One region of the Bacillus haynesii genome, then DNA from elsewhere that is predicted to be linked to it. Evidence: predicted binding sites of a transcription regulator. Region 1 holds the regulator's gene; the other holds the start of a gene.
What was found. The regulator Rex, encoded in region 1, represses fermentation and respiration genes when NADH is low (regulators of the CRP and FNR family bind a similar motif). The targets are predictions, from matches to a motif close to TTGTGAAATATTTCACAA.

Region 1 (5,437 bases):
TTGAAGTCAGCAGTCATCAACACGCTTCACAACGCTTCACAAAAAGGGGAAACGATAGCTCCGGAGGATTTGTCAGCCAGCTTTCAGGAAAGCGTCATTGATGTCCTCGTGACAAAAACGGAACGCGCTGCGAAAGCTTATGGCGTCAAACAGGTGCTGCTCGCCGGAGGAGTTGCTGCAAATAAAGGGCTGAGAGCGGCGCTCGAAAAAACGTTCAGCAGCCATCCGGAAATCGAGCTTTTGATCCCGCCGCTCTCGCTATGTACGGACAATGCCGCCATGATTGCCGCCGCAGGTACAGTTGCTTTTGAAAAAGGAATCAGGGGAAAATACGATATGAACGGTCAGCCTGGCTTAGATTTGACGTCTTATTGAAACCTCACGTTTTGTGAGGTTTTTTTGCCCCCGGAAAAGTTATTAACAGGTTATTAACATATATCCACAGCCTTGTGCATAATGTCAAAAACCTTAATTTACAGAGCCTTTTTACCTGTTAATAATGTGCATAAATATTATGTTTTTTGTGGATATTGTGGGTAAATCGCTTTCTTTCTTTTAAATAAAGGATTTTATTTGTGGACAAAAAAACCGCTCCGGCTTGGAGCGGTTCATCCTTTATTCATTTGTAGAAAGTGTTTCCCATTCGGATAACAGTTGTTCGAGCTCCTCATTCAGCCGTTCATTTTCAGAATGGATTTCCTGGACCTTCTCGTGGTCTTGGAAGACGTCGGGTTCACACAGGAGCTCTTCATTCTTTTCGATCTGTTCTTCAATGGCCGTAATTCTAGTTTCGATTTCTTCAATCCTGCGCTGTCGCTGGCGTTCTTTTCTTTTCAGCTCTTTTTCTTCTTCATAGCTCTTTTTTGTGCCCGGTTTTTCGGAAGCGTTTTTCTGGCGCTCTTCCGTCTGTTTTTCTAGTTCTTTCAGTTCAAGCTGCTCCGCTTTTTTTTCTGTGTAATAATCGTAGTCGCCTAAATATTCTTCTGCTTTATCGCGGGAAAGCTCCAGTACTTTTGTCGCGATCCGGTTGATAAAATAGCGGTCATGGGACACAAATAATATCGTTCCCGGGTAATCGATTAAAGCGTTCTCCAAGACTTCCTTACTGTCCAGGTCGAGATGGTTTGTCGGCTCATCAAGGATAAGGAAGTTCGCTTTTTGCAGCATCAGCTTTGCGAGGGCAAGCCTGGCTTTTTCGCCTCCGCTTAACGCGTGTACAGGTTTTAATACATCTTCTCCCGAGAACAAGAAGTTGCCGAGGCAGGTCCGGATATCCTTTTCATTCATCTCCGGATATTCGTCCCAAAGCTCGTCAAGCACGCGTTTTGACGACGTCAATTCAGCCTGCTCCTGATCATAGTATCCGATTGAGACATGGGAGCCCGTCGCGATTGTTCCCGACACCGGCTTTAGCTTTTGAATCAATGCTTTCAAAAGGGTTGACTTGCCGATTCCGTTCGGCCCGACTAGCGCAACGCTTTCCCCGCGGGTAATGCGAAAATCCAATGAACGGAGAAGCGGGGGCTGCTCCTGATAGCTTACCGTCAGGTCTTCCACTCGCAGTACATCGTTTCCGCTTTGCCTAGTAATTTCAAAGCGGAATGACGCCGATTTTTCATCTCCAAGCGGTTTGTCCATGATCTCCATCCGTTCAAGCTGCTTTCGTCTGCTCTGCGCCCGTTTCGTCGTCGAAGCTCTTGCCAGGTTCCGGTCGACGAACTCCTGCAGTTTGGCGATTTCGTCCTGCTGCTTTTCGTAAAGCTTTGTTTCCCTTTCCAGCTGCTCGGCTTTTAATTGGAGATAAGAGCTGTAGTTCCCGATATATTTTTTGCTTTGTGCCCGGGTAATCTCGTAAACTTGGGTAACCACTTTGTCAAGAAAGTACCTGTCATGGGAAACGATTAAAATCGCTCCGCTGTAGTTTTGTAAATATTGTTCAAGCCATGTCAGGGTATCGATATCCAAGTGGTTTGTCGGTTCGTCCAAGATGAGGAGGTCCGGTTTTGTCAAAAGCATTTTTCCGAGGGCAAGCCTTGTTTTTTGACCTCCGCTTAAGTCCTGAACGCGGACGGAGTCATCAAATCCCGCAAAGCCGAGCCCGTGCATAACGGATCTGACTTCTGCTTCATATTGGTAGCCGCCTTTGTCCTTGAACTCCTGCTGAAGCCTGTCATACGTCTTCATCAATGATTCAAGCTTGTCCGGTCCGGCTTGCGCCATCTTTTCCTCGATCGCGCGCATTTCTTTTTCCATTTTTTTTAGAAAATCAAATACCGACAGCAATTCCTCTTTAAGCGTCAGCTTGGAATCGAGGCCGGAATGCTGGTCAAGGTAGCCCATCGTCAAATCCTTCGGTTTGATAATGTCCCCCTTTTCATATGAAAGCTTTCCTGCGATAATCTTTAGGAGAGTCGATTTTCCGGCGCCGTTGCGTCCGACGATCGCAATCCGGTCCCGAGATCTGACTTCGAGTTTTATATTCGTTAAAATCGTATCGGCTCCAAACGATTTTGAAAGCTGGTTCACTTGTAAAATCATCATGATCTTTCACCTCTTGTCTGCTATTTTAAGTGTAGCTTATCACCGCGCAGTCAGCAAACAATTAAGTGAAGTCTGGAAGATTTTAGCCGAAGAAAAAGACAGAACGAAAAAAATAGTGTATGATCGTTATAAGGAGAGTTAAGAACATGAATGAGTTTACACATTTTAATGAACAAGGCAGAGCCAAGATGGTTGATATAAGCGAAAAGGAAGCTTCAGTGCGCACAGCTGCGGCTGTTTCAAGCGTGTCAATGAATCGAAAAGTACATGAAAAAATCAAAAACCGGGAAATCGGAAAAGGCGATGTATTGGCGGTGGCGCAAGTGGCCGGAATCATGGCCGCAAAACAGACATCCGCCATCATCCCGATGTGCCACCCAATCGCTCTGAAAGGAGTCGACATCACCTTTCGTTGGGAGGAGAAAGAACAGAAGAGCATCCTGCATATTCAATCTAAAGTCAAGACCAAAGGGAGCACAGGTGTGGAAATGGAAGCGTTAACTTCCGCCTCCGTATGTGCGCTGACCGTATATGACATGTGCAAAGCGGCGGATAAGGGAATGGTGATAGGACCGACCTTTCTTCTCGAAAAGACAGGCGGGAAAAACGGTGACTATAAAAGGGAAAAAGCTGATGTAGACATGGAGGATTAGTTTATGAACATGGATCATTCAAAAATTCCGCAAGCGACAGCGAAACGGCTGCCATTATACTATCGTTTTTTAAAAAACCTTCATGCATCCGGAAAACAGCGTGTATCTTCCGCTGAGTTGAGCGATGCCGTCAAAGTCGATTCCGCGACCATCCGCAGGGATTTCTCGTACTTCGGCGCGCTCGGAAAAAAAGGATACGGCTACAATGTCAATTATTTGCTGTCCTTTTTCAGAAAGACGCTTGATCAGGATGAAACGACGAACGTAACGCTCATTGGCGTGGGGAATTTGGGGACAGCCTTTCTCCATTACAATTTTATCAAAAACAATAATACAAAGATCGCCATGGCGTTTGACATCAATGAAGAAAAAATCGGAACCGAGGTCGGCGGCGTTCCCGTCTATGATCTGAATAAGCTTGAAGAGCATATGACGGATGATGATATCCCGGTCGCCATTTTGACGGTTCCAGCTCAAGCTGCACAGTCGATTACAGACAGGCTGGTGGCGCTTGGCATTAAAGGCATTCTTAATTTTACGCCGGCCCGCTTGAATGTGCCGGAACACATTCGCATTCATCATATAGATTTGGCGGTTGAACTTCAGTCGCTGGTGTATTTTCTGAAACATTATTCAATGCAGGAAAAGTAAAACGGAAAACGAAAAATAAAGGAAAGGGGGCAGGCTTTATGCCAATCGGTCCTGGAAGCTTTATTTTAATCGTCGTGGTGGCGCTATTGATATTCGGCCCGAAGAAACTTCCCGAGCTGGGAAGAGCGGCTGGAAACACGCTGCGGGAGTTTAAAAATGCGACAAAAGGTTTGGCTGACGACGATTCCGATAAAAAGAAAGAAGATCAGTAGGATAGGATGACATTTATGAAGGGAAAAGAAATGTCGCTGATAGAACATATCACAGAACTACGCAGACGGCTTGTGATCACTTTTTTCTTTTTTGTTTTATTTGTTGCGGCAGGCTTTTTTTTGGCAAAGCCGCTGATTATCTATCTGCAGCAGACGGATGAAGCGAAGCTGCTGACGCTTAACGCGTTTAAGCTGACCGATCCTTTATTTGTGTACGTGCAGTTTGCGTTCATCATCGGTGCCGTCTTGACTTCGCCGCTTGTTTTATACCAGCTGTGGGCTTTCATTAGCCCGGGGCTGTATGAAAAAGAACGAAAAGTGACGCTTAGCTATATTCCGGTATCGATCATTCTTTTTTTAGGCGGCATTGCCTTTTCTTACTTTATTTTATTTCCGTTTGTCGTGGACTTTATGACGAGAGTCTCAGATGATCTGAATGTTAACCAGGTCATCGGAATTCACGAATATTTTCAGTTTCTGCTTCAGTTGACGCTTCCTTTTGGCTTATTGTTTCAGATGCCTGTGGTCATCATGTTTATTACAAGGCTCGGGCTCGTGACGCCGATGTTTTTGGCGAAAATCAGAAAATACGCATATTTTGTGTTGTTCGTCATCGCGGCGCTCATTACACCGCCTGAGCTTTTGTCGCATTTAATGGTCTCAGTGCCATTGCTCATTCTTTATGAAATCAGTATCGTGATTTCAAGAATATCCTACAGGCAAGCGCAAAAAACAATGATTCAAGAGGAAAATCAAGCGTTTTTGAACGACCATACAAAATAAGAGCCATTCTTTTTTCAGAATGGCTCTTTTCCTTCACATAAAAGGCTATTGATCTTTTCGCTTCATCCTGCCGGCCATGGCGAACATTTTAAAGGAAATGCTGATATTATAGGCTGCGAAAAGCATCAGCAGGATCGTATAAAAAGACCACATGTTTCCGGGCGAGGTTGCCGCCAGATACGTAAACAGCACACCCGTTAAAAAATAAATCACTCCCCAGAATTTAGGGCTTCTCATCATAGAAATCCTCCAATAATCATTTGCATTTTCTCGACGTGTTCCAAATATTTTTCAATAGGCTCCCGGAATGTCTGCAGCAAGACGACGAAAGTATTCATGGCGACATGGGCGAAAATGGGCACGATAATCCGGTTGGTTCTGACATATAAAAAAGCGAATGTGAATCCCATTGCTGTATAAATGAGCAAATGGCTGAAATCCAAATGGACGACCGAGAAGAGAACCGAACTGAACAAAGCGGCAATGAAAAAATTCGTTTTCTCATAGATTGCACCGAAAATGATCTTTCTGAAAATGATTTCTTCAAGAATCGGACCGAATACAGAAGAGACAAACACCATCAGCGGCAATGCGGTG
Region 2 (5,437 bases), 1.4 Mb from region 1:
GCCTGCTTACTCTCATGCCGGCCGCGGTTTATTTTATTCCTTTACCGTGGCAGCTTTTCGGCGTTTTCACGCCAACTTATTGGACAGCGAAAACGTACTTGGCGGGAACTTCTCATGAAGGGTTTGTTCTCGTTTTCGGGATCATCGGAGTTGTGCTACACATGATGATACTGCTATTTTTATACCGTAGGTTTTTGGTGAAAACCGACCAATAGGAGTATAACCCGCCGCGCTTTGCAATAAAGTATTAAAACATAAGCGGGAGGCGGGATATCCGATGAAGAAAAATATGAAGCTTTGCCTGTGTATGATGATGATCTTTGTATTGACTTTGGTCGGCAGCATGGACGGCTTAGCCGTCGAGGAAAAAGGCGGGCTCAAAGAGCAAATCGATCAGCTGTTAAAGACCGAACCTGATTTAAAAGGAGCACTCGCAGGCATCAGCGTCAGGTCTGCGAAAAGCGGAAAAATGATATACGGCCATATGGGCGATACACGGATGAGGCCGGCGTCCAATCTGAAGCTTTTAACGGCAGCAGCTGCCTTTTCCGTCCTGGGCGAAGACTATACCTTTCCTACAGAGGTGTTGGCAGACGGCGCGCGAGCCGGCAGCACACTCAAAGGCAGCCTTTATATAAAAGGAAAAGGCGATCCGACGCTTTTGACAGCGGACTTTCAGCAAATGGCCGAAGCACTCCGAAAACAAGGGATCACAGTTATCAAGGGAGACTTGGTCGGTGACGATTCCTGGTACGATGAAATCCGCTACTCTCCAGACCTTTCCTGGACCGATGAAGACGCATACTACGGAGCGCAGATCTCAGCTTTAACGGCTTCGCCAAATGAAGACTATGATGCCGGAACGGTCATAATCGACGTGAATCCTGACGGCAAAGCCGGAAAAAAACCAGCTGTATCGCTCACCCCGCAAACAAACCATGTCAAAATCGAAAACGATGCCAAGACCGTTGCTGCAGACGGAAAAAAAGATATTACGATTAAAAGGGAACACGGCGGAAATACGATCCAAATCAAAGGGACGATTCCACAAGGCGCTTCAAGGGTCAGACAATGGGTTGCGGTTTGGGAGCCGTCAGAATATGCAATCGATTTATTTAAACAGGCTTTACATCAACAAGGCATTCGAATCATAGGAAAGACTAAAACCGGCAAAGCGCCAAAAAAAGCGCGCCGCATCACCGCACATCAATCCATGCCGCTGTCAGAGCTGATGATTCCCTTTATGAAGCTCAGCAACAACGGCCATGGCGAAACACTGCTCAAGGAAATGGGAAAGGCCGTGAGACGTGAAGGAAGCTGGGATCAAGGTCTGGAAGTATTAAATACAGAACTGCAGGGATTTGGAATGGACACAGAAAAAATCGTTCTCAGAGACGGCTCAGGAATCTCGCATATCAATTTGATTTCTGCCGACCAGATCACAAAGCTATTGTATTCCGTTCAAGAAGAGAAATGGTTTCCGTCGTTTGCCCGTTCACTCCCGGTTGCAGGGGAAAGCGACAGAATGGTCGGCGGCACATTAAGAAACCGGCTGAAAGACCCGGCTTTAAATGGCAAAGTCAGGGCGAAAACAGGTTCACTTTCAACCGTCAGTTCATTGTCGGGCTATGTTGATACTGCTAGCGGAAAGACATTGATTTTCTCCATTCTCCTCAATCAGCTCGTGGATGATGAGAATGGAAAGGATATTGAAGACAAAATCGTTCAAATATTAGCTTCTTCATGACATCTCCCATTGCGACAGGCAATGGGTTTTCTTATTGATAAGGCTTCCATTCACTGCGTACTTTTTTCAGCTTTGGCCATATAATGCTAAGAGATTCATTTTCTATAAGTTTAACAGCAGGCAGGGGGAAATATATGAACATTTTGCTGGCTTATTATCGATACTCTCCACATACAAACGGCCCGTCTACCTATATTGATATACTTCGAAAAAGCTTGGAAGGAAAAGGGCATTCTGTCGATTTAATGTCGCACGATACCCGGTGGCTCAACATTCAGGTCGCTGATCAGCAGCCAGCCGATAAACACCGGTTAAAAAATGAGCTGATATACCGTCTTCAAACGGCTTACACCGCAAAATATCCCCTGTGGATATATTGGCGTGAAATAGAGCGCTACAGTTTGGAACAAGCTGTTAAACAGTTTGATCTAGAAAAGTATGACTTGATCCACTGCCACGATTTTATGACGGCAAGAGCACTGGCCCGTTCCAAACCTCAGCACACGCCTTTAATCGTTTCCCTCCATAACTTTAAATATCACGAAGCAAAGATTACCGGGGAATATGGCGAGAAAAGCGGCCAGGAACAACAATATATGAAAATCGAAGAATGTTTGGGCGCAATGTCTGGAAACGTTGTGGCCGTTCCGTGCGAATGGCTGAAACACGAGCTGACTCAAATTGGTGTGACGCCTTCGAACATCCGAGTCATCCCGTATGGAATTGTAAAAGCACCCTTTATCGAAAAGAAAAGTCATCTCCCAAAAAGCCGTCGGCATCAAGGAAAAAAGATCATTCTCTGTCCGGCGCGGCTCGTGCCGGTGAAAGGACACCGCTACTTGATCGAAGCGCTTTATAAACTGCGGTTCGAAAGGGATGATTTTCACTGCCTTCTCGCAGGCGAGGGTCCGGAGCTCGAAACTTTGCAAAGCCTGTCCGAAAAGCTTGGTATCGCGTCGGCGGTCTCTTTTCTCGGAAAGCGAAAAGATATGCCCCGCTTAATGAAAATTAGTGATGTCATTGTTTTGCCGTCGCTTCACGATACATTTCCGCTCGTCATCCTGGAAGGGCAGTTCTCCGCAAAACCTGTTCTGGCGGCAAGCGTAGGCGGGATAAAAGAAATCATTGACGACGGTGCGGACGGATTGCTTGTTCCTCCGGCAGACAGCGAAGTGCTTGCTGAAAAGCTGAGCCTGCTGCTCGACGATGACAGAACCCGGCAAAAATTGGGCCGCCAAGCGTTTCAAAAAGCTATGAAACTTTGGGATATCAGCGTTCACATGAGGTCGATCGAAAACCTGTATCAAACATTTGAAACACAAAAACGCGGAGAGCGAACCCGCAAAAATCATCGAAAAGAACAGGGACTGGACCTGGAAATCCTCGATCAAATCGGTGAAAGGAAAACGTCAGAAGCGGAGTACACGATAGCCGGGGAAATCCCTGAACACCTCAAAAGCCAACTTGAAAAAGAGGAACATTACATTCATGTTTATGATATGTCAGGCGTTTTGCTGCAGACAAAAGCGGTCGATTCGAAAGGGTGCTATGAATTTCACAAGCTCCCCCGAGGCCGCTACGTCTTGAAAAGCACCATCGATGCATTCGGCAATCAGACCGTATCCATCGGCTGATGATAAATACTTTGTGAAAGCCGGCTATTTTGCCGGCTTTTTTATATAACAGTTTTCATTTTATTTGATTTTATTATAATACAGATTTAAATAAGAAAAATTGCTTCAAACAACATCCTATATTAGGAAAAACGCAATGTTCAAAGAACTTCCTCAAATTTGTTAACTATTTCACAAAATATGTGATATTTATCACATTCAAACCTGTTATATTCAACATAAGATATAAATGCAACAACTGTTATATCATTTCAACTTGAAAAAGAGGGGGATTTAAATGGAACAATGGAAAGGTTTCACCACAAACGTTTGGCAAAAAGAAGTCAATGTCCGCGATTTTATTCTCTCGAACTTTGAGCCATATCAAGGTGACGAATCGTTTCTCGAACCTCCGACGGAAGCTACATCGGCATTATGGGATCATGTAATGGATTTGACAAAAAAAGAGCGTGAAAACGGAGGCGTCCTTGATATGGATACAGAGATCGTCTCAACGATCACCTCGCACGGTCCCGGATATTTGGATAAAGGCTTGGAAAAAGTCGTCGGCGTTCAAACCGATGAGCCGTTTAAACGGTCGCTTCAGCCTTTCGGCGGCATTCGCATGGCAAAACAGGCATGTGAATCCTATGGTTTTGAACTGAATGACGAAGTGGAAAGGATCTTTACCGATTACCGCAAAACCCATAATCAAGGCGTGTTTGACGCGTATACGGACGAAATGAAGCTCGCCCGAAAAGTCGGAATCATTACCGGACTGCCTGATGCTTACGGGCGCGGACGCATCATCGGTGATTACCGGAGAGTGGCACTTTACGGCGTGGATTTTTTGATCGATGAAAAGAAAAAAGATGCGGCCGGCGCCTCTCGGGTGATGTCTGAAGAAAACATCCGCCTTCGTGAAGAACTGTCAGAACAAATCCGAGCATTGGACGAACTTAAAGCGCTTGCAGCAAGCTATGGATTTGACATTTCCGAGCCTGCGGCAAATGCAAGAGAAGCATTTCAATGGCTGTATTTCGCCTATTTGGCTGCCATTAAAGAGCAAAACGGAGCAGCAATGAGCCTTGGCCGCGTATCCACGTTCCTTGATATTTACATCGAAAGAGATTTAAAAACGGGCGTATTAACAGAACGGGAAGCCCAAGAGCTTGTCGACCATTTCGTTATGAAGCTGCGCTTGGTCAAATTTGCGCGCACACCTGACTACAATGAACTGTTCAGCGGCGATCCGACATGGGTGACAGAATCAATCGGCGGAATGGCGCACGACGGACGCGCCCTAGTCACGAAAAATTCGTTCCGCTTCCTGCATACGCTTGACAATTTAGGTCCGGCGCCTGAACCGAATTTAACCGTTCTTTGGTCTGTCAGACTGCCGCAAAAGTTTAAAAACTACTGTGCCAAAATGTCGATTAAAACAAGCTCGATCCAGTACGAAAATGACGATATCATGCGTCCTGAATACGGAGATGACTACGGAATCGCCTGCTGTGTATCAGCAATGACAATCGGCAAACAAATGCAGTTCTTCGGAGCACGCGCCAACTTGGCGAAAGCGCTTCTTTATGCGATTAACGGCGGAAAAGACGAAAAGCATAAAATTCAAGTCGGTCCGGAAACGCCGCCGGTGGCTTCCGAAGTACTGGACTATGACGAGGTCATGCATAAATTCGATCAGACGATGGAATGGCTCGCAGGCTTGTACATCAATACGCTCAATGTCATTCACTACATGCATGATAAATATTGCTATGAAAGAATTGAAATGGCTCTGCACGACACGGAAATTTTGCGGACGATGGCCACCGGGATCGCCGGCTTGAGCGTTGTGGCCGATTCGTTAAGCGCTGTCAAATATGCCAAAGTCAACGTGATCCGCGATGAAAACGGCATTGCGGTCGATTTTGAAACAGAAGGCGATTTTCCTAAGTACGGAAATAATGATGACCGCGTCGACGCGATCGCCGTTGACATTGTCAAGCGCTTTATGAAAAAACTGCGCAAGCACCAGACATATCGTCAGTCCGTTCATACAATGTCAATTTTAACGATC

Region 2: a site for Rex is predicted at 3,541-3,558, ahead of pflB (formate C-acetyltransferase). Genes of this name have one in related genera too.

Annotation. Positions count from the first base shown of each region.
Region 1 covers NZ_CP059494.1:2,409,412-2,414,848, reverse strand. Annotated here, with positions in the region: gene tsaD (tRNA (adenosine(37)-N6)-threonylcarbamoyltransferase complex transferase subunit TsaD) at 1-375, shown strand, start outside; gene H2R00_RS11935 (ABC-F family ATP-binding cassette domain-containing protein) at 616-2,541, opposite strand; gene moaC (cyclic pyranopterin monophosphate synthase MoaC) at 2,688-3,194, shown strand; gene H2R00_RS11925 (redox-sensing transcriptional repressor Rex) at 3,198-3,845, shown strand; gene H2R00_RS11920 (twin-arginine translocase TatA/TatE family subunit) at 3,884-4,057, shown strand; gene tatC (twin-arginine translocase subunit TatC) at 4,064-4,840, shown strand; gene H2R00_RS11910 (YdiK family protein) at 4,886-5,077, opposite strand; gene H2R00_RS11905 (CPBP family intramembrane glutamic endopeptidase) at 5,077-5,437, opposite strand, start outside.
Region 2 covers NZ_CP059494.1:1,003,882-1,009,318, forward strand. Annotated here, with positions in the region: gene H2R00_RS04885 (Rv2686c family ABC transporter permease subunit) at 1-215, shown strand, start outside; gene dacB (D-alanyl-D-alanine carboxypeptidase/D-alanyl-D-alanine endopeptidase) at 278-1,747, shown strand; gene H2R00_RS04895 (glycosyltransferase family 4 protein) at 1,882-3,381, shown strand; gene pflB (formate C-acetyltransferase) at 3,659-5,437, shown strand, end outside.